DNA from 3 places in the Rhizobium sp. B21/90 genome. Region 2 is predicted to be linked to each of the others. Evidence: riboswitches for the same ligand, from Rfam matches in the RefSeq annotation. Region 2 holds a riboswitch; each other region holds the start of a gene.
What was found. A riboswitch is a leader RNA that binds a small molecule or an ion and turns the genes downstream of it on or off. The one in region 2 is predicted to bind thiamine pyrophosphate.
Positions count from the first base shown of each region.

Region 1: it holds a riboswitch for thiamine pyrophosphate, as region 2 does, so the genes downstream of both, thiB (thiamine ABC transporter substrate binding subunit) here and J5278_RS08770 (YkoF family thiamine/hydroxymethylpyrimidine-binding protein) in region 2, are expected to answer to the same signal.
Region 3: it holds a riboswitch for thiamine pyrophosphate, as region 2 does, so the genes downstream of both, thiC (phosphomethylpyrimidine synthase ThiC) here and J5278_RS08770 (YkoF family thiamine/hydroxymethylpyrimidine-binding protein) in region 2, are expected to answer to the same signal.

Region 1 is NZ_CP072162.1:461,789-468,004, forward strand. Features, by position in the region: gene thiP (thiamine/thiamine pyrophosphate ABC transporter permease ThiP) at 1-1,199, opposite strand, end outside; gene thiB (thiamine ABC transporter substrate binding subunit) at 1,209-2,237, opposite strand; TPP riboswitch at 2,286-2,402, opposite strand; gene J5278_RS02160 (MDR family MFS transporter) at 2,467-4,008, opposite strand; gene J5278_RS02165 (MarR family winged helix-turn-helix transcriptional regulator) at 4,122-4,646, shown strand; gene J5278_RS02170 (thiamine diphosphokinase) at 4,719-5,369, shown strand; gene J5278_RS02175 (ABC-F family ATP-binding cassette domain-containing protein) at 5,373-6,216, shown strand, end outside.
Region 2 is NZ_CP072162.1:1,842,940-1,849,155, forward strand. Features, by position in the region: gene J5278_RS08760 (molybdopterin-dependent oxidoreductase) at 1-1, shown strand, start outside; gene J5278_RS08765 (bifunctional diguanylate cyclase/phosphodiesterase) at 8-2,359, shown strand; gene J5278_RS08770 (YkoF family thiamine/hydroxymethylpyrimidine-binding protein) at 2,381-2,989, opposite strand; TPP riboswitch at 2,984-3,096, opposite strand; gene xth (exodeoxyribonuclease III) at 3,254-4,024, shown strand; gene J5278_RS08780 (NUDIX domain-containing protein) at 4,008-4,496, opposite strand; gene J5278_RS08785 (hypothetical protein) at 4,498-4,761, opposite strand; gene J5278_RS08790 (hypothetical protein) at 4,791-5,123, opposite strand; gene J5278_RS08795 (SDR family oxidoreductase) at 5,341-6,198, shown strand; gene J5278_RS08800 (pyridoxamine 5'-phosphate oxidase family protein) at 6,216-6,216, shown strand, end outside.
Region 3 is NZ_CP072165.1:296,339-302,554, reverse strand. Features, by position in the region: gene J5278_RS29430 (hypothetical protein) at 82-732, opposite strand; gene J5278_RS29425 (hypothetical protein) at 824-1,564, opposite strand; TPP riboswitch at 1,923-2,034, shown strand; gene thiC (phosphomethylpyrimidine synthase ThiC) at 2,129-3,964, shown strand; gene J5278_RS29415 (FAD-dependent oxidoreductase) at 3,964-4,950, shown strand; gene thiS (sulfur carrier protein ThiS) at 4,947-5,147, shown strand; gene J5278_RS29405 (thiazole synthase) at 5,151-5,924, shown strand; gene J5278_RS29400 (thiamine phosphate synthase) at 5,921-6,216, shown strand, end outside.

The DNA of each region.
Region 1 (6,216 bases), 1.4 Mb from region 2:
CGCAGCGCCATGAACCATCCGGTCGCCAGCACGATCGGCGGCGCCAAGAGGACAAGCGATGAGGCGGCACCGAGCGTCGCCGAAAAGGCGCGGAGGCCTGTCGTGCCTTTTCGCACCGACGAGATGGCATAGCGGGCTCGCACGATTGCCAGCGAGAGGATGACAGCGAGCAGGCCGGCGGAAAGCGCGATGGCAAGGCTGGTCAGCAGCGCCTGCAGGAAGACCGGCTGGCTGGCGAGCCCGCCGAGGTTGGCCTCCATGCCTGCCACCGCGACGGACACCAGCGGCAGCACGATGAACAGCGCAACAGTCGCGATCACCGCGCCGTCGGACAGTTGCGCCAGACGCTGCCGCCCGTCGAGGCGGCGTGGCGCCCTGCCGGTTGCGGGGCCCGGATCGTCCGGCGCCGGCAGCAGCGCCATCACGGCAAGCACGGCGCCGGTCATCGCAACCTGCAGCAAGGCCAGTGCAACGGCACGGCCGGGGTCGAAGTCGAACCGCAGCGCCTGATAGATGGCAACTTCGATTGTCGTGGCCGCCGGTCCGCCGCCGAGCATCAGGACCAGGGTAAAACTGGTGGCACAGAGCATGAAGATGAGGCCGGCGATACCGGGGATGAGTGCCCGCAGCACAGGCCATTCGATGAAGCGGAATACGGCGCCCGGACGCATGCCAAGGCCGGATGCCATCAACCAGTATTCCGGCGGCACGCGCTCGAGGCCCGGCAGCATCAGCCTGACGGCGAGCGGCAGGTTGAAAAACACATGGGCTACGAGAATGCCGGAAAGCCCATAAATGCTGACCGGTTGTGCGAGGCCAAGCGTCTGCAGGGCGTCGTTGACGATGCCCTGTCGGCCCCAGATGCCCAGAAGCCCCATGGCGCCGATCAGCACCGGAAGCCCCATCGGCACGGCCATGAGGCGGATCAGCCAGAGGCGGCCGGGAAAGTTCCGTTGTCGGGCCAAGGCACGCGCCACGGGGATGGCAAGCGTTACCGACAACACCGTCGAGAGCGTCGCCTGCAACAAGGTGAACCGCAGGACCCGCAGGATATAGGGATCGAGCAGAGGAGCGTTGCCTTGCGTCTCGATGCCGGCGGCGAGCAGTGCGCCGACAGCAAGGCCGACGAACAGCAGAATGCCGGCGAGGCTGATAGCCCCGCCGGTCAGTGCTTTCGCTCGCTCGGATTTCGTCAGCATAGGGCTCGATCAGTTGCCGCTGGTGGCGGCCAGCCATTCGTCGATCCAGGCCTTGCGGTTCTTGTCGACTTCGGCGGGGCTCATCAGGAACGTCTTGGTGGGTACGACGAGCTTGCCGAAAGCATCCGGCAGCGGCTCCGAGGTGGCGGCGACCGGCATCATCCAGTTGTTGGTCGGGATGATGTCTTGAAAAACGGGTGTGATCATGAATTTCAGGAAGTCGCGCGCCAGATCCTTGTTGGCAGAGGTTTTCGTCAGGCCTGCTACCTCGATCTGGATGTAGTGGCCTTCCGAGAAGGATGCCGCCTGGTAGCGGTCGGTCTTGTCGGCGATCATGTGATAGGCTGGCGACGTCGTGTAGGAGAGCACCATCGGCGCTTCGCCCTTGGTGAACAGGTCATAGGCTTCCGACCAGCCAGGCGTGACGGTCAGGATGCGGCCCTTGAGCTTTTTCCATGCTTCCGCAGACTTGTCGCCATAAACCGACTTCACCCAAAGCAGCAGGCCCAGGCCCGGCGTCGAGGTACGCGGATCCTCGATGACGATCTTCTGCGACGGGTCTCCCTCAACCAGTTCCTTCATGCTCTTCGGCGGGTTCTTGATGACCTGCGTGTCGTAGACCACTGCGAAATGCCCGTAATCGTAGGGAACGAAGACGTCGTCCTTGAAGTCGCCCGGCAGCTTCACGGCCGTCGTGTCGATGCCGGCGGGCTCGAACAGACCGGTATCCCTGGCTTCATCAACGAGATTGGTGTCGAGACCTAGAACCACGTCCGCCTTGGTGTCCTTGCCCTCGAGTTTCAGGCGCGACAGGAGCGCGACGCCATCGGTGACGGCGACATAGTTGACGGTGCAGCCGCAGGTCTTTTCGAACGCCGCCTTGACCTTGGGGCCGGGGCCCCAGTCGGCGGTGAAACTCTCGTAGGTATAGACGGTCAGTGTCTTGTCTGCTGCCTGGCTGGCATGAGCGGTCAGAAGTGTCGTGCCGGCCGCCAGAACAAGGCCAGCCATAAATGTCGTCAGAGATCGGGTGGGCATCGAAGCGCCTCCTCCTTGGTTCGCGTTAAAACGGAGAATAGGCGCTGTTGATTTCGCGCGTCTAATCCCTCCGCCGGTGTTAACCGGATCAGGTTCCGCGGGTTGGCTGGTGAAAGCCTCTCAGCCAGATGTCCGGATGGACATGAGGCACCCCGTTAGAGCGAGGAAAGATGTAGCGGCGGGAGGGGTGGATGGCAAGGGGCCCCGACACGCGCGAAGCCCAGCTTTATCAATCCGCGACGTGGGCTGCAGCCGCAGGGTCGATCGTCTTGGCAATGGTTGCGCCCGGTAGCTGGACGTTCTTAAGGCAAAGTGCGGTGACCAGGCCGACAAGGCAGATGCCCGACGCCGTCAGGAACAGCGGGTTGAAGGCGGCAGCGTAGGCTTCGGCCACGGCTTCGCGCGTGGCAGCCGGCAAGGCCGCCATCATCTTCGGCGTGACTTCCTCGATATTGCTGACGCCGGGGATCGACAGGCCGACATGCAGCAGGCGGGAGCCGATGATGGCGCCGTAGATGGAGATGGCGATCGAGGCGCCGCCCATGCGCGACAGCGTGACGGCGCCGGTGGCTGCTCCGATATCGCGGCTAGAGGCTGCGTTCTGGATGCCGATGACCGGCACCTGCTGGGCAAGCCCGATGCCAATGCCATGCAGCAGCATCAGGCCGCCGATCAGATAAACCGGCGTGCCGGCATGGACTTGCGACAGGGCCGCAAAGGCAATCATGCTGCAGGCCGCACTGCCGATGGCGAAGGGCTTGTAGCGCCCGGTGGCCGAGATAAGCCGTCCCGCCGACAGCGAGCCACAGACGATGCCGCCGGTCAGGAGAATGAACAACAGGCCGGCAACCGAGGGCGAAAGGCCAGTGGTCGTCTGCAGGAATAGCGCGAAATAGTTGACCATTCCGATGGCGATGGCGCCGCTGGTGAGCGAGGTGATCAGCAACAGCCCGAAGGTCGGATTGCGGAACAACTGCATCGGCACGATCGGCTCCGGGGCGCGGCGCTCGATGAAGACCCAGGAAATGGCGCAGACGATGCCGAATGCGATAATAGCGAGAACTGCCGGGGACAGCAGCGATCCGAACAGCTGGGTACCGTCAGCGGCAAGCACGATGCAGGTGGTCGTCATCGCCAGCACGATTGCGCCGGCATAGTCGATCTGCGGCTTGCGGGCGGGTTTCCGGTAGGGGAGCATGGTGATGAGGCCGGCAAGGACGATGAAGCCGATCGGTATGTTGACGAGAAAGATCGAGCGCCAGCCGAACAGGTCGCTCATCGTGCCGCCGAGCACCGGGCCGATGGCGCCTGATGCCATCAGGACCAGGCTGGAATAGCTCTGGTAGCGGGCTCTCTCTCGAGGCTCGAACAGGTCGGCGTTGATCGAGAAGATCGATACGAGGATACCGCCGCCGCCAAGGCCTTGAAGGACGCGGGCAGCAATCAGCGTGTTCATCGACACGGCAAGACCGCAAATGGCGGAGCCGACGGTGAAGATGGCGATCGCGGTGATCATCACGTATTTGCGGCCGAAAAGGTCGCCCAGCTTGCCGTAGACCGGCATGACGGCGCTCAGCGAGAGGAGATAGGCAGAGCCGATCCAGCCGAAACGCTCGAGATGGCCGAATTCGCCGACGATGGTCGGGAGCGCGGTCGAGACGATCTGGTTGTCGAGCATCGCCATGAACATGGCAACCATCAGGAACAGATAGAGTATCAGCCGGCGACGGGGATCCGCCACAAGGGGCGCAGACGGCAGGTGCATATCCATGGGGCTTCCTATCCAGAGTGGCCGTTATATGTGCTGATAGCATATATCTGTCAAGCGCATTTGAATGCATTCTGCATATTCAACTTTTCGCGATGATCTGTTACCGTGGCGGAATGACAGTAACCTTGAAGACAGACGAACCGGTTTCGATGGATGCGCAGGAGGCGTATATCCAGCATATCGGACAGGTGATGACGCGGATGCGGCTGATGACCGGACGCCGGATGATCAGCCGGCTGGCAATCCAGAACGTGGCGCCGGACCTGGAGCTCTCGCATCTCGACGTGCTCGACGCGATCAGACGGGCGGAGGCGGGGGGCGAGGTGACGGTCGGCGCGGTTGCCGAGATCCTGCGCATCGATCCGTCACGGGCCAGTCGTATCGTTGCCGAGATGGTGACGCGTGGCGTCCTGCGCCGCAAGGCATCGCAGGCGGACGCAAGGCGCATCGTCGTGGTGATGAGCGCGCTCGGCCAGCGGCTGCTTGCAGAGGTGCAGGCACAGAAGCGGGCGCTCATCGGGGATATCGTTGCCGATTGGTCCGAGGACGACATGCAGACCTTTTCGCGCCTTTTCGATCAGTTTATCGGTGGCTTCGAGGATGCGTTTCGGGTGCGCTACCGGGATTCGGATACCTAAAGGCGCCCATTTGACGGATGACAGACTGTCGCTCTTCCCTATCGACCGGTCTTTGCGCTATGGGCTTGGCCCATGAGTTCATCCACCTTCACGATCCTGCTCGGCGGAGCGCTGCATCTGACGGAGCGGCTTCAGGCGGCAGTCGCCGGCAGTCGCTTCATCGCCGCCGATGGCGGCATGCGGCATGCGCAGGCGCTTGGTGTGGTACCGGAACTGTGGGTCGGCGATTTCGATTCGAGCCCGGCCGACCTCGGCGAGGCCTTTCCGAATGTGCCCCGGCAGCCTTATCCTGCCGCCAAGGCCCAGACGGATGGCGAGATTGCCATCGAGGAGGCAATCCGTCGCGGTGCCCGTCGCCTGGTGCTTGCCGGCGCGCTCGGAGGCGAGCGGTCCGACCATGCACTGGCGTTGCTTCTCTACGGCGTCAGCCTGGCGGAGCAGGGGTTCTCGATGCTGTTGACCTCCGGCGAGGAGGAGGCCGTGCCGCTGATCGCCGGTGCCATGGAGATAGATCTTCCCGCCGGCAGCCTGTTTTCTGTGTCCGGCTTCAGCGCGCTCGATGGCCTGTCTATTGACAACGCCCGCTATCCGCTTGCCGGTTTCCATTTGCCGTTCGGTGCCTCCCGCACCATTTCCAACGTTGCGCAGGGTATCGTGCGCTTTTCCCTTTCGAGCGGCAGGGCCATCGTCCTTGCCCGCCCCTATGACCTTTCCGGAGTCTGACCCTTGGCCCCCCCTATTCTGAAACTCGATGACATCTTTCTCTCCTTCGGCGGTGCACCGCTTCTGGCCGGTGCCAATTTCCAGGTCGAGCCCGGCGACAAGATCTCGCTGGTCGGTCGCAACGGTTCCGGCAAGTCGACGCTGCTGAAGATTGCCGCCGGTATGGTCGAAGCGCAATCCGGCGAGATCTTCCGGCATCCCTCGTCGACGATCCGCTATCTCGAGCAGGCGCCCGATTTTGGCGATCACAAGACCGTTCTCGCCTATGCCGAGGCCGGGCTGACGCCGGGGGACGATCCCTATCGCCTGACCTACCTGTTGTCGCATCTGGGGCTCACCGGCGACGAAGACCCGCAAAGCCTGTCGGGCGGAGAAGCGCGCCGCGCCGCACTCGCCCGGGTGCTCGCGCCGGAGCCGGACATCCTGTTGCTGGACGAACCGACCAACCATCTCGACCTGCCGACCATCGAGTGGCTGGAAGGCGAGCTACAGAAGACCCGCAGCGCCATCGTTGTTATTTCGCATGACCGGCGCTTTCTCGAGAAAGTCTCGACAGCCACCGTCTGGCTCGACCGCGGTACCTCGCGTCGCCTCGACAAGGGCTTTGGTTTCTTCGAGGCCTGGCGTGACACGGTGCTTGAGCAGGAAGAGCTGGAGCAGCACAAGCTCGGCAAGCAGATCGAGCGCGAAGAGCACTGGCTGCGCTACGGCGTCACCGCCCGCCGCAAGCGCAACATGCGCCGCCTCGGCGATCTGCAGACGATGCGCGCCGATTATCGCGGCCACAAGGGCCCGCAGGGCTCGGTCAACGCCAACATCTCCGACGTCCAGGAATCCGGCAAGCTTG
Region 2 (6,216 bases):
ACAGGCGTTGCGAAGCACCACCGTTGCGTTCAGGAAGATCCAGTGGGTGCTCGCCGGGGTGGTCTGCTTTTTCGTCCTTTCTTCTTCCTATCTCTCCTATGTGATCATCGAGCGGCAGGAAGCCCTGCATCAGGTCGCAGGCTATAACGAGACCTGGAGCGTCAGCCAGACGTCCTCGGAATTGCTGCGGCTCGAAAAGACGCTGCTGGCCTATTCGGTCCCGGGTAGCGGCGTGTCGTTGAAAGATGTGCGGCTTCGGCTGGACATCATGTTCAATCGTCTCGGCGTATTGGAAAACGCCACCTTTCGAAACTTTGTCCGCAACGACAATTTCAACAAGTTGGCCATCGAACAGCTGAAGACGGCGCTTGATACGGTCGACCGTTCGATGCCGGCGAGCGATACGGCGCCATTCGATCCTCAGCCGGCATTGAAGATCCTCGCCGATATCGAGCCCGATGTCATTGCGCTCGGTTCCGCTGCAATCGAAAGCGGTGCGAAGAAGATCGATGAAGACGAGGCCGGTCTTGAGCGGCTGCATCTGATCTATACGGGCCTGACCGCTGGCCTCATCCTCTGCGGCATCGCTCTGATCATCCTTCTTGTCCAGCACAACCGGCTGCTTGCGCGCGCGCGCGACAAACTCAACAGGGCAACGGAAGAGCTGCAGCGCACATCGCGGGAAACCGACGCGCAGAATTTTCGCTATCTGACGGCCTTCAACAACATGACGCAGGCGCTGTGCATGTTTGACAAGGACGGCCGCATGATCGTCTGCAACGACCGCTTCTCGACGATGGCGGCGCGGCCGCGCGGCATCGCCAGCGGTACGTCCATCGACAGCATTGCCAAAACCTCCGAGTCCGGGTCTGGTTCTTCGACCTTCGAACAGCTTCTTGCCCTCCAGATTCCGCTGATCAAGGAAGCGCGGCGCGGCGTCTTCATGCATGAGGCTTCCGATCGCAAGGCCTACGTGGTGACCCACGAGCCGCTGCCGGAAGGCGGCTGGCTTGCGACCTACGAGGACATCACGGAGCGGCGTCGGCTGGATGCGCGCATCGCCCACATGGCCCATCACGATGCGCTGACCAATCTGGCGAACAGGGTGCTGTTCATGGAGATGCTGGAGCGCAAGCTGAAGGAGGCAAAGCGCGACGGCGACGCGGTGGCCGTATGTTTCCTTGACCTCGACGGCTTCAAGGATGTCAACGATACGATGGGGCACCACGTTGGAGACGAGCTTCTGCAGCGGGTATCGCAGCGCCTGCTCGCCCATGTCGGCCCCCGCGACGTCGTCGCCCGCATCGGCGGCGATGAGTTTGCTGTCATCAATATCCTTAAAGCCAACGAGGATTTGAGCGAGGAAGCCAGCGAGAAGGAGAGCCTGGAGCTGCCGATCCGGCTGGTTGCAGAGCTGACGCGTCCTTACCTGTTGGACGATCACGAGGTGACCATTGGCGCCAGCGTTGGCGTGGCAAAGTTTCCCCAGCATTCCTCGGATCCGGAAGAACTGTTGAAATACGCGGATCTGGCCATGTACGAGGCCAAGGCCGAAGGGAAGGGACGCGTGCGCGTCTTCCGTCCTGACATGGACGAGCGGCTGCTGGCGCGAAAGGCGCTGGAAGTCGATCTGCGCAAAGCGCTCAAGCGGCGCGAGATGGAAGTTTACTACCAGCCTCTCGTGGACACCGCGACGCGTCAGGTATCCGGCTACGAGGCGCTGTTACGGTGGAACCATCCCCGGATGGGTCAAATCCCGCCAATGGACTTCATCCCGATTGCCGAGGATACAGGGCTGATCGGCGCGCTCGGTGCGTGGGTGCTCAACCAGGCCTGCGCCGATGCCGTGCGCTGGCCTGACCACATCACGGTCGCCGTCAATCTTTCCCCGATCCAGTTCCGTAACGACAACCTGATCCAGACGGTCGTCGCGGCCCTGACGGATAGCGGGCTCGAGGCCGGCCGGCTGGAGCTGGAAATCACGGAATCCGTCCTGCTCGATGCAGGCGCCCATACGGCGTCGACCTTGCTGGCCCTCAAGAAACTCGGCATCTCGATTGCTATGGATGATTTCGGTACCGGCTATTCGTCGCTGTCCAATCTCAGAAGTTTCCCCTTCGACAAGATCAAGATCGATCGGTCGTTCATCCGCGAGTTGACCCTGCATTCGGAATCACTGTCCGTCGTCCGGCTCATCACCGCTCTTGCCCAGACCCTGGGGATGTCGACGACGGCGGAGGGCGTGGAGACCGAGGAGCAGTTCGCCGTTCTCCAGGAGATCGGCTGCACGCAGGTTCAGGGCTATCTGTTCGCCAAACCGAAACCGGCGCGAGACCTCGGCAACGATCCTCGACAGTAATGCTGGCTTCCCCGGTTGATCTCAGGATGACGAGGGGCTATGGGCAGATATAGTGATATCGAGCGTGACGTGGCCCATGGTCGGGCCAAAGCGGCAGAAGGCCTCGTTGATCGTCGCAAAGACCGCGCCGGCATCGCCGCGCAGCTTGGTGCAGAAGTTCTTTGAACTGTGGAACACGCCGGACTGCTTGAGGAAGTCGATGCAGCCGTAGATCTCGTCCATGTGCTGATCGATGCCGAGAACGTAGAGCGAGAATTGCGCGGAGACAGTCTCTCCCGTCAGGGGCGTTTCGCGAACGGCTGCGAGAGCCGCCTGCTTGCGTTCTTCGAGCGGTAGGGTGCTGACCATGCTGGTGCTTGGCGTGCAGATCGGATCGTCGGGTTCGCCGGGGCAGCCGCGCGATACCGTGGCGTGCAGTACGCAGTGCTTGCCCGATGAGGCTGCCGCCACGAAGAGGTCGCGCATCGCTGGAAATAGTACGTCGGTCGAGCCGACCAGCAGGGTCGAGAGATCGTCGGTCGACACCCGCATCTGGTCACGATAGGGGTCCAGAGCACCGAGCGCGCCGTGGATGACGCCGACGAAATCGTCGGTCATCGGATAAAGTGATATTTGTGCGCCTGAAAACATTTTAGCCCGCCTCGCTCCGCTGGTATTATCCAGATCAGCTTTAGGGTTTGGAAGCATGTGCGCTTCGGTCTCAGCCCCGGCAATACGGAGCACCCCTGTCGATCCCCTCTGATAGCATGGAGCGGAAGAGATAAAAGCAGATTTTTCCCGGGTCGGCCGAGGGAGTGGAACTGCAAGGTCATGGCAGGCCGCATGCATCCTTTTGCCGCCTGACCCGTTTGCGAGGCGAGAGTTGCGGCTTGCAACGCGCAGGGACGCCATCAGATGAAAATTGCGACCTACAATGTAAACGGCGTGAACGGTCGCCTCGAAAACCTGCTGCGCTGGCTCGACGAATTCAGTCCGGACATCGTCTGTCTGCAGGAATTGAAGGCGCCGGACACCCGCTTCCCGGCTCGGGAAATCGAGCGGGCAGGCTACGGGGCGATCTGGCATGGGCAGAAAAGCTGGAACGGCGTGGCAATCCTGGCGCGGGACGCTATGCCGCTGGAGACCAGACGCGGGTTGCCCGGTGATGACGATGGACAGAGCCGTTATATCGAGGCGGCAATCGGCGGCGTCCTGGTCGGCTGCCTGTACCTTCCGAACGGCAATCCGCAACCAGGCCCGAAGTTCGAATACAAGCTAGCCTGGTTCCAGCGCCTCGCCGACTATGCGACCGAGCTTCTGGAGCTCGAGGTCCCGGTCGTCCTTGCCGGCGATTTCAATGTGATGCCGACCGAACTCGACGTTTATAATCCGAAACGCTGGATCGACGATGCGCTGTTTCATCCCGATGTCCGCTACGCCTTCCGGGAGCTCCTCGATCAAGGCTGGACAGACGGCATACGGCAGATGCACCCCGATCAACGGATCTATACGTTCTGGAAATATCTCCGCAACGCCTATGCCCGCGATGCCGGTTTGCGCATCGACCACTTCCTCCTCAGTCCCTCGCTGGTCGAGCGGCTGTGCGACGCCGGGGTCGACAGGGACGTCCGCGGCTGGGCGCATGCCAGCGATCATGCTCCCGCGTGGATCACGCTCGACGACTAGGGACGTCAAGGCGCTCCATGAACGCCTTGAATGCCTCGAGAAACGGTCGTTGCCCCCGCAGCAGCTTGATTTCCGCCTGATCGAGATCGAACCAGCCGGCGCGGTCGACTTCCGGAAAACTTTGTATCTGGCCGGATTTCGGCGGCCACTGCATTTCGAAACTGTTGCTGACGATCGCGTCTGCATCGATCTCGGCATTGGCCGCGAAAGCGACGACGACTTTGCCACCAGGCTGTCTGATTTCCCCGAGCAGCGTGAACGGACCGTTGAGGCTGGTGCCGATCTCCTCGCGGACCTCCCGGCGGGCCGCGGCGAGATCGTCCTCGTCCGGTTCGATGCCGCCTTTTGGAAGCGACCAGGCGCCTTCGTCCTTGCGGGCCCAGAAGGGGCCGCCCGGATGGACGAGCAGGACTTCGGGTGCCCCATGTGTGGCAAAGCGGTAGATCAGTACGCCGGCACTGCGTTTCACAATCTCAACTCTTCGCGTCAGCCTTGAGGGATAGCCCGAAATCTCGATAGACACTGAGACAATCGGTATAGCTGAGAGTTCTGCTCTCGCCATAAGAAACATGGGCGTTGGAAGCGCCTATACCTGCCTCTTCGGCGACGAACAGGATAGCCTCACCCAGTGACAGGCCTACAATCATGTCGTCGGCGCCGTCATCGCTGTCGATCCCTGTTATCGTTGCGGCAAGTGCGCGCTTGGAGAAGACGACCTCTCGCTCTGCTGGCCTCATGTCTGCGGGTCCTCCCGTTCGGCACGGCTTCAGCCGCGCAATTCTGGATACTTGCGCTGCAGTTCGCTGTCGTCGGAGCAGGAGGTGTCAACTGCGGACAACTCGACCGATACTGCTTCGCCGACGTCGAGTTCGCCATCATGATGGAGTTCGACCTGGTCTCCATCGTGCCTGACGAGGGTCGCAGACGATGTGAAGCCGCGTTTTAGCAACCAATCGCGGGGTGCCTTGACGAGCAGGGTAACAGCAAACTTGCCATTCTCTTTTTCGGTCGCGACAGTCACGCTGTAGGAAACTGGCGCGGTTTCGTTGGCCAGCTCAAGCTTGCCGGTCGCGTCTGCCTTGTGCAGGGTGTTGGTCATGATGATCCTCTCATTGTCATGTTCAGAAACAAATTCGGGCCCTTGAAGTTCCGATCCGTGCCGTTCGATGGCGTGCGTGGCAAATTGCCGAACGCTCATCCGCAGCCTGCAGGCTTCAGTGCCGCCATCCTTCAGATTGAATTCGGAGACTTCGGTGGGGAACCATGACGCGCAACGCTGGTTAGTCTGGTCCAAGCCGACCAAAAGGAGACAGGCCATGAACGGTTATCCCAAGCCGCCATTTCCCACGCAGTCACAGTCCATCCCCGGCAAGACGGCCCGGATGGATCCGAAGCCCGACCACGGGGAGAGCTCCTACAAGGGGTCCGGACGTCTGGCCGGAAAGCGCGCCGTAATTACCGGCGGCGACAGCGGCATCGGCCGCGCCGTCGCAATCGCATTTGCGCGGGAGGGTGCGGATGTGCTCGTTTCTTATCTCGATGAGCACGAGGACGCAGCGGAGACGAAGCACTATGTCGAAGAGGCCGGACGCAAGGCGGTTCTGGTGCCCGGGGATATCCAGGATGCAGCCCATTGCCGGGCGATCATCGACAAGGCCGTATCCGAACTCGGAGGTATCGACATTCTCGTCAACAATGCCGCTCACCAGAATACCTTCAAGGATATCGCGGAGATATCCGATGAAGAGTGGGAGCTGACCTTCAAGGTCAACATCCACGCTATGTTCTACCTGACAAAAGCAGCCGTCGAACACATGGCCCCCGGTAGCTCGATCATCAACACGACCTCGGTCAATGCCGACATGCCAAATCCGACGTTGCTTGCCTATGCAACGACCAAGGGCGCCATCCAGAACTTTACGGGCGGATTGGCGCAGATGCTGGCCGAGAAGGGGATTCGCGCCAATGCCGTTGCGCCGGGCCCGATCTGGACGCCGCTTATCCCATCCACCATGCCGGAAGAGAACGTTACCAACTTCGGCAAGCAGACGCCAATGAAGCGGCCGGGGCAGCCGGCGGAACTCGCAACAGCTTACGTCATGCTTGCAGATCCGCTGTCGAGCTATGTTTCCGGTACCACTATTGCAGTCACCGGCGGCAAGCCGTTCATCTAGTCAAAAGAGGAAATGTCA
Region 3 (6,216 bases), on a different replicon from region 2:
CAAAGTCTCCTTGCGAAGATGGGCTGGAGGAAAAGTCTCACTTCCATGCCTGAGCGATCATGAAGCCGATCGCCGCGGCGCTCAAATGGTCGGCGCTACCAGCCGTTCTGTGCTCGGGGCCCGATCGAACTTGTTTTCCGCATTTTGCCGGGCGAGCATGCCGACGCGCATCTCTGGCAGATCAGGTGTCGCCCAGTTGGGCTCGCCGCCAAAAAACTTGTCGAGAAATGCGACCGCATAGGCAGGCATCTCGCTGGTGTTCTCCTTGAACGACCACCAGGTCCGCAGATCATCGACACCGCCCGACAGGGGCAATGTCGACTGGAATTCCTGCTGATGCACGGCTATGACCGCACTGATGCAATAGTTGGTGTAAAGAAAACCCTCGGGCCAGAAGGCCACAATCCCGGGGACCGGAACGGCGCTTTTTGCCTCTACCAGATCGACTTTCGCAGGCCGCGCCTTGATCAGTTCTTTCAATGCGAGACCGCCGGCAAAAACGATGAAATCCGCACGGTTCACAGTCGCTAGGCTCTTCTTCGCATCCAGCACCTCGACCCAGTCGATGAATACCTTTGCAAGCTTGTCCTCGTCGATGGTGACAGACAGTCCGTAACGCGCAGATAGCGTCTGCGCACTGCTGCGAAATGACTTTCGAAACCATCTGAGTTGGCGGAGCCGATGTCCGAAATCAGGCTCTGCTGCAATCTCATTCTGGGTGAGCAGATCCAAGCGCGTAACTCCGGCAGGACAAATTATCCCGAATATTGCGCTTAATTTGTACAATATGCATAAGAAACTGTCAAATGTTCAGCGCACAGCTTCAGGGAAGGTGTCTGAGAAGGCTCGTGCAGGTTTTAATCAGTGCTTCGGTTCGCAAGCCGGACCTGATGGCTTCCTGAAAGACCTCGCTGCGGAGATTGCAAACCGTGATCGCATCCGGCGTAAACGACTGAAACTCGCTTCCCGTGAGGCGATCTGAAATCGAAAGTGCGAACGCAAGCGACAGGGCCGCATAGAGTTTCCAGGTTTCGCTGTCATGGACATTGCCAACGCTCGCGATTGGCTCGTGCTTTACAAACGCGACGAAAACTGTTGCGCAGCAGGTGCCGAGGTCGTCCAAGGTCCATCGCTCGCTTCTGGACGCCGTCATGACTTGCCTTGCCGCTGCCGTGACGCGCGCTTTCAGGATGAGCCGGGCCGGGCCAACGCCCTTGGTGATGAGCTTGAGCGCCGTGTAAAGGTCGTCGGTGAGTTCGTCCTCGTCGCCAGAGATTGCTCCGCTCGCTGCACCGAAGTAGAAGGAGAACTCCCGGAACCCTGCCTCCGGCGCCCGCAGATCCCGCAAAGGCGTGACGAGCGATTGCAACGTTGTCATCACCCCATCCACCGTCTGCAAAGTGCCGCCGACAAGACGGCTTAGCTCTGCCGGAAGGGGTGGCAATGGCTGGTTGGCGACGCTGATGGCGGGTGCCTCGGAGCTCAACGTGTGGATGAGATGCCGGAGGCCCCGAAACTGGTCACCGATATTGTCTTTCAGGTCCCGTCGAATGGTAGAAAGCATGGCACAGCCTCTATCTGAAGAACGCCCGGCCGAGCCGAGGCATTTCGCCAGATTATACCCTATATCAGGACAATATTGTACGCCTTCCTCGCAAAAATAGAGTCTTCCGGTTCACTTGTATGACACTCAGTAGACAAGCCAGGAGGCGCCAGTGGGTGTAGGGGCGCTTCGTCGCAAGGGGCCTTGATGCGCGCACCTAAAACGCAGCGCCGGGCCAGCGCATATCTCTGCCCGCATCATTAGTTTCAACGTCCACCGGTTCAGCTCCCATAAACCCCCGCGCCTGTGCTTCGCACCGTGCCCAACTGTACCGTCTTTCATCCCCTTGACGCCTTCGTCGGGCTGCCATAGGCTTTGTCGTATTCACCAGGGGTGTCCCGTCAAGGGGCTGAGATTCTGCTATCGCGCGCAGTGACCCGTTGAACCTGATCCAGTTCATACTGGCGTAGGGACGGTGCAAAGCGCTGCTGCAGTTACAGATCCGCATCCCGGATTCCGTGTCGGCGTTCTTCCATCATTCCGGCTCTAGGACTGGGTCTCCAAACGCAAACTTGGAGCCTCACGATGAATATTGCCTCTAAAAACCAGAGCCCGACGGTCACCTCGGGCGCATTCCCGGCCTCCCGCAAAATCCATGTCGAAGGCCAGCGATATCCCCACATTCGCGTGCCGATGCGCGAAATCTCCCTGCATCCGACTGCGGGGGAGCCGCCTGTTATCGTGTATGACAGCTCGGGCCCGTACACCGATCCAGGCCATATCGTTGCGATCGATCGCGGTCTTTCGCGCCTGCGGGAAAACTGGATCCTGGCGCGCGGCGATGTTGAGCGTTACGAAGGCCGCCACGTCATGCCGGAGGATAACGGCTTTGCCACCGGCGAGCGATTGACGCCGGAATTTCCCGTTCGCGATGCGCCTCTGAAGGCCGCTCCCGGCCGGGCCGTCACCCAGCTTGCCTATGCTCGCGCCGGCATCATCACGCCCGAGATGGAATTCATTGCCATCCGCGAAAATCTCGGACGCCAGGCTGTCCGTGAAGCCTCGTTGCGGGATGGCGAAAGTTTTGGCGCTCACATCCCGGATTTCGTAACGCCGGAATTCGTGCGCCGTGAGGTGGCCGAGGGCCGCGCCGTCATTCCGGCCAATATCAACCATCCCGAAAGCGAGCCGATGATCATCGGCCGTAATTTTCTGGTGAAGATCAACGCCAACATCGGCAACTCTGCTGTCACCTCGTCCATGGAGGAGGAGGTCGAGAAGATGGTCTGGGCGATCCGCTGGGGCGCCGATACGGTGATGGACCTGTCGACCGGTCGCAACATCCACAATATCCGCGACTGGATCATCCGCAATTCGCCCGTGCCGATTGGCACCGTGCCGCTCTATCAGGCTTTGGAAAAGGTGGGTGGCATTGCCGAAGATCTTTCCTGGGAAGTCTATCGCGACACACTCATCGAGCAGGCCGAACAGGGCGTCGACTATTTCACCATCCACGCCGGCGTCCGCCTTGCCTACATCCACCTCACCGTCAACCGCGTGACCGGCATCGTCTCGCGTGGCGGGTCCATCATGGCCAAGTGGTGTCTGCACCACCACCGCGAAAGCTTTCTCTACGAGCACTTCGACGAGATCTGCGATATCGCCCGCGCCTACGACGTGACGTTTTCGCTGGGCGACGGACTGCGTCCGGGCTCGATTGCCGACGCCAACGATGCCGCCCAGTTCGCGGAGCTGGAGACGCTTGGCGAACTGACGAAAATCGCCTGGGCAAAGGATTGCCAAGTGATGATCGAAGGACCGGGCCATGTTCCGATGCACAAGATCAAGGAGAACATGGACAAGCAGCTGGAGACCTGTGGCGAGGCGCCGTTCTACACGCTTGGACCGCTGACCACCGATATCGCCCCCGGCTACGACCACATCACGTCGGCAATCGGCGCTGCGATGATCGGCTGGTTCGGCACCGCTATGCTCTGCTACGTGACACCGAAGGAACATCTGGGCCTGCCCGACCGCGACGACGTCAAGACCGGCGTCATCACCTACAAGATCGCCGCCCATGCGGCCGATCTCGCCAAGGGCCATCCGGGCGCACGCCTGCGTGACGATGCGCTGTCGCGCGCACGGTTCGAATTCCGCTGGGAGGACCAGTTCAATCTTTCGCTCGACCCGGATACGGCGCGCAGCTTCCACGACCAGACGCTGCCGAAGGAGGCGCACAAGGTGGCGCATTTCTGCTCCATGTGCGGCCCGAAATTCTGTTCCATGAAGATCTCGCACGAGATCCGTGCCGAAGCGCAGAAGGAGGGGCTGGAGGCGATGGCTGCCCGCTATCGTGACGGCGGCGATCTTTACATGCCGGTGGAAAATCCTGCCGAGACGATAGTCGGTGAAGCCTGATGGCGGGGTTTCTTGTCAGGGGTGCCGGTGTCGCCGGACTGACCGTCGCGTATGAACTGCGCAAACGCGGCCATGAAGTCGATATTGTGGATTGCCGGGATGCGGCAGGGCTCGGAGCATCGTCCTTTGCCGGCGGAATGCTTGCGCCCTATTGCGAAAGAGAGGCGGCGGACGAGAGCGTTCTGACACTGGGTTGGGGAGCTGCAGACTGGTGGAGCGACGCCGTACCGGGCGAGGTCGTTCGCAACGGCACGCTGGTGGTGGCACAGCCGCGCGACATGCCGGATCTCGTCCGGTTTGCCTCCCGTACGACAGGCCACGTCTGGGTCGACCGGGATGGCATCGCCGAGCTCGAGCCATCGCTTGGCGGGCGGTTCGAAAAGGCGCTGTTTTTTTGGTCCGAAGCCCATCTCGATCCGCGGAGGGCGTTGACCCGTCTGGCCGAAGCTCTCGGCCGGGGTGGCAGCCGGTTCTACTTCGGTGCCAGCCAGCTGCCGGAACGGCACTACACTTCCACAATCGATTGCACCGGACCGGCGGCGATCCCCCACATTACCGGGCTGCGTGGCGTACGGGGCGAGATGCTGCATCTGGAAACCGAGGAGATCAGTTTGTCGCGTCCGGTGCGGATGCTGCATCCGCGCCATCCCATCTATGTCGTGCCGCGCGCCAACCACCGCTTCATGGTTGGCGCGACGATGATCGAGACGGAGGATGACGGGCCGATTTCGGCACGTTCGCTGATGGAATTGCTCAACACGGCGTATGCGCTTCACCCAGCCTTCGGCGAGGCGCGGCTGGTGGAAACCGGTGTCGGCATCCGTCCGGCTTTCTCGGACAATGTCCCGCGCGTGGTTGAAACCGGGGAGGGGCTGGCGATTGCCGGCATGCACCGCCACGGTTTTCTGCTGGCGCCCGCCATGGCCGTGAAGGCCGCAACACGCCTTTCCAATGGCATGTCCACCAGGAAGGAGTTTTCCCGATGAAACAACTCATCGTCAATGGTGAAGCCCAGGCTCTGCAGGCGGCAACGCTGGCGGAGCTACTTGCCGTGCTGGAATACGAAGGCGAGTGGCTGGCCACAGCAGTCAATGGCGATCTCGTGCACCGCGAGGATAGGGCGGACAGGCGCCTCGAAGACGGCGATCGGATCGAAATCCTGTCGCCCATGCAGGGGGGCTGATCGATGCTGAAACTTTACGATACCGAACTGTCGTCGCGCCTGCTGCTCGGAACGGCGCGTTACCCGTCGCCGGCGGTGCTGGGCGAAGCGGTCAGGCGGTCGGGTGCCGAGATCGTCACGGTGTCGCTTCGCCGCGAAACCTCCGGCGGCAGAACCGGAGGCGCATTTTTCGAACTCATCCGTCAACTCGGGGTGCGTGTCCTGCCCAACACGGCCGGATGCCATAGTGCCTCGGAGGCCATTCTGACTGCCAGGATGGCAAGGGAGATCTTCGCGACAGACTGGATCAAGCTGGAAGTCATCGGCAATCACGACAGTCTGCAGCCGGATGTGTTCGAGCTTGTCGAAGCAGCGCGGATCCTCACCGACGAAGGGTTTTGCGTCTTTCCCTACACGACGGACGATCTCGTCGTTGCGGAAAAACTGCTGGCCGCTGGTTGTCAGGTGCTGATGCCCTGGTGCGCGCCAATCGGTTCGGCGGCGGGTCCGCGCAATGCGTCGGCGCTCGTTGCCTTCAGGGCGGCCTTCCCCGCGATCCCGCTGATCGTCGATGCCGGCCTCGGACGGCCGTCGCATGCCGCTGCTGTCATGGAACTGGGTTACGACGCCGTGCTGCTCAACACCGCCGTCGCCATGGCCGGCGATCCGCCTGTCATGGCCGAGGCGTTCGCGAAAGCAGTCGATGCGGGGCGGCTTGCCTATCTGTCCGGCATGCTGGAGCCGCGTGACATGGCCGTTCCCTCGACGCCCGTCATCGGCAAGGCGGTGTTTCAATGAGGCTCGATCCCTTCTACCTCATCGACGACAGTGCCGACTGGATCGAGCGCCTGGTGCCGCTCGGCGTGAAACTCGTGCAGTTGCGCGTCAAGGACAAGTCTGAGACCGAGTTGCGGCGGGAAATCCGGCGCGCCAGGGCCGTGTGCCTGGCTCACGGATGCCAGCTTGTCGTCAACGACTACTGGCAGCTGGCGATCGACGAGGGATGCGACTTCGTCCATCTCGGACAGGAGGACCTTGCCGGGGCAGACCTTGCCGCCATTCGCGCGGCCGGGTTGAAGCTCGGGCTTTC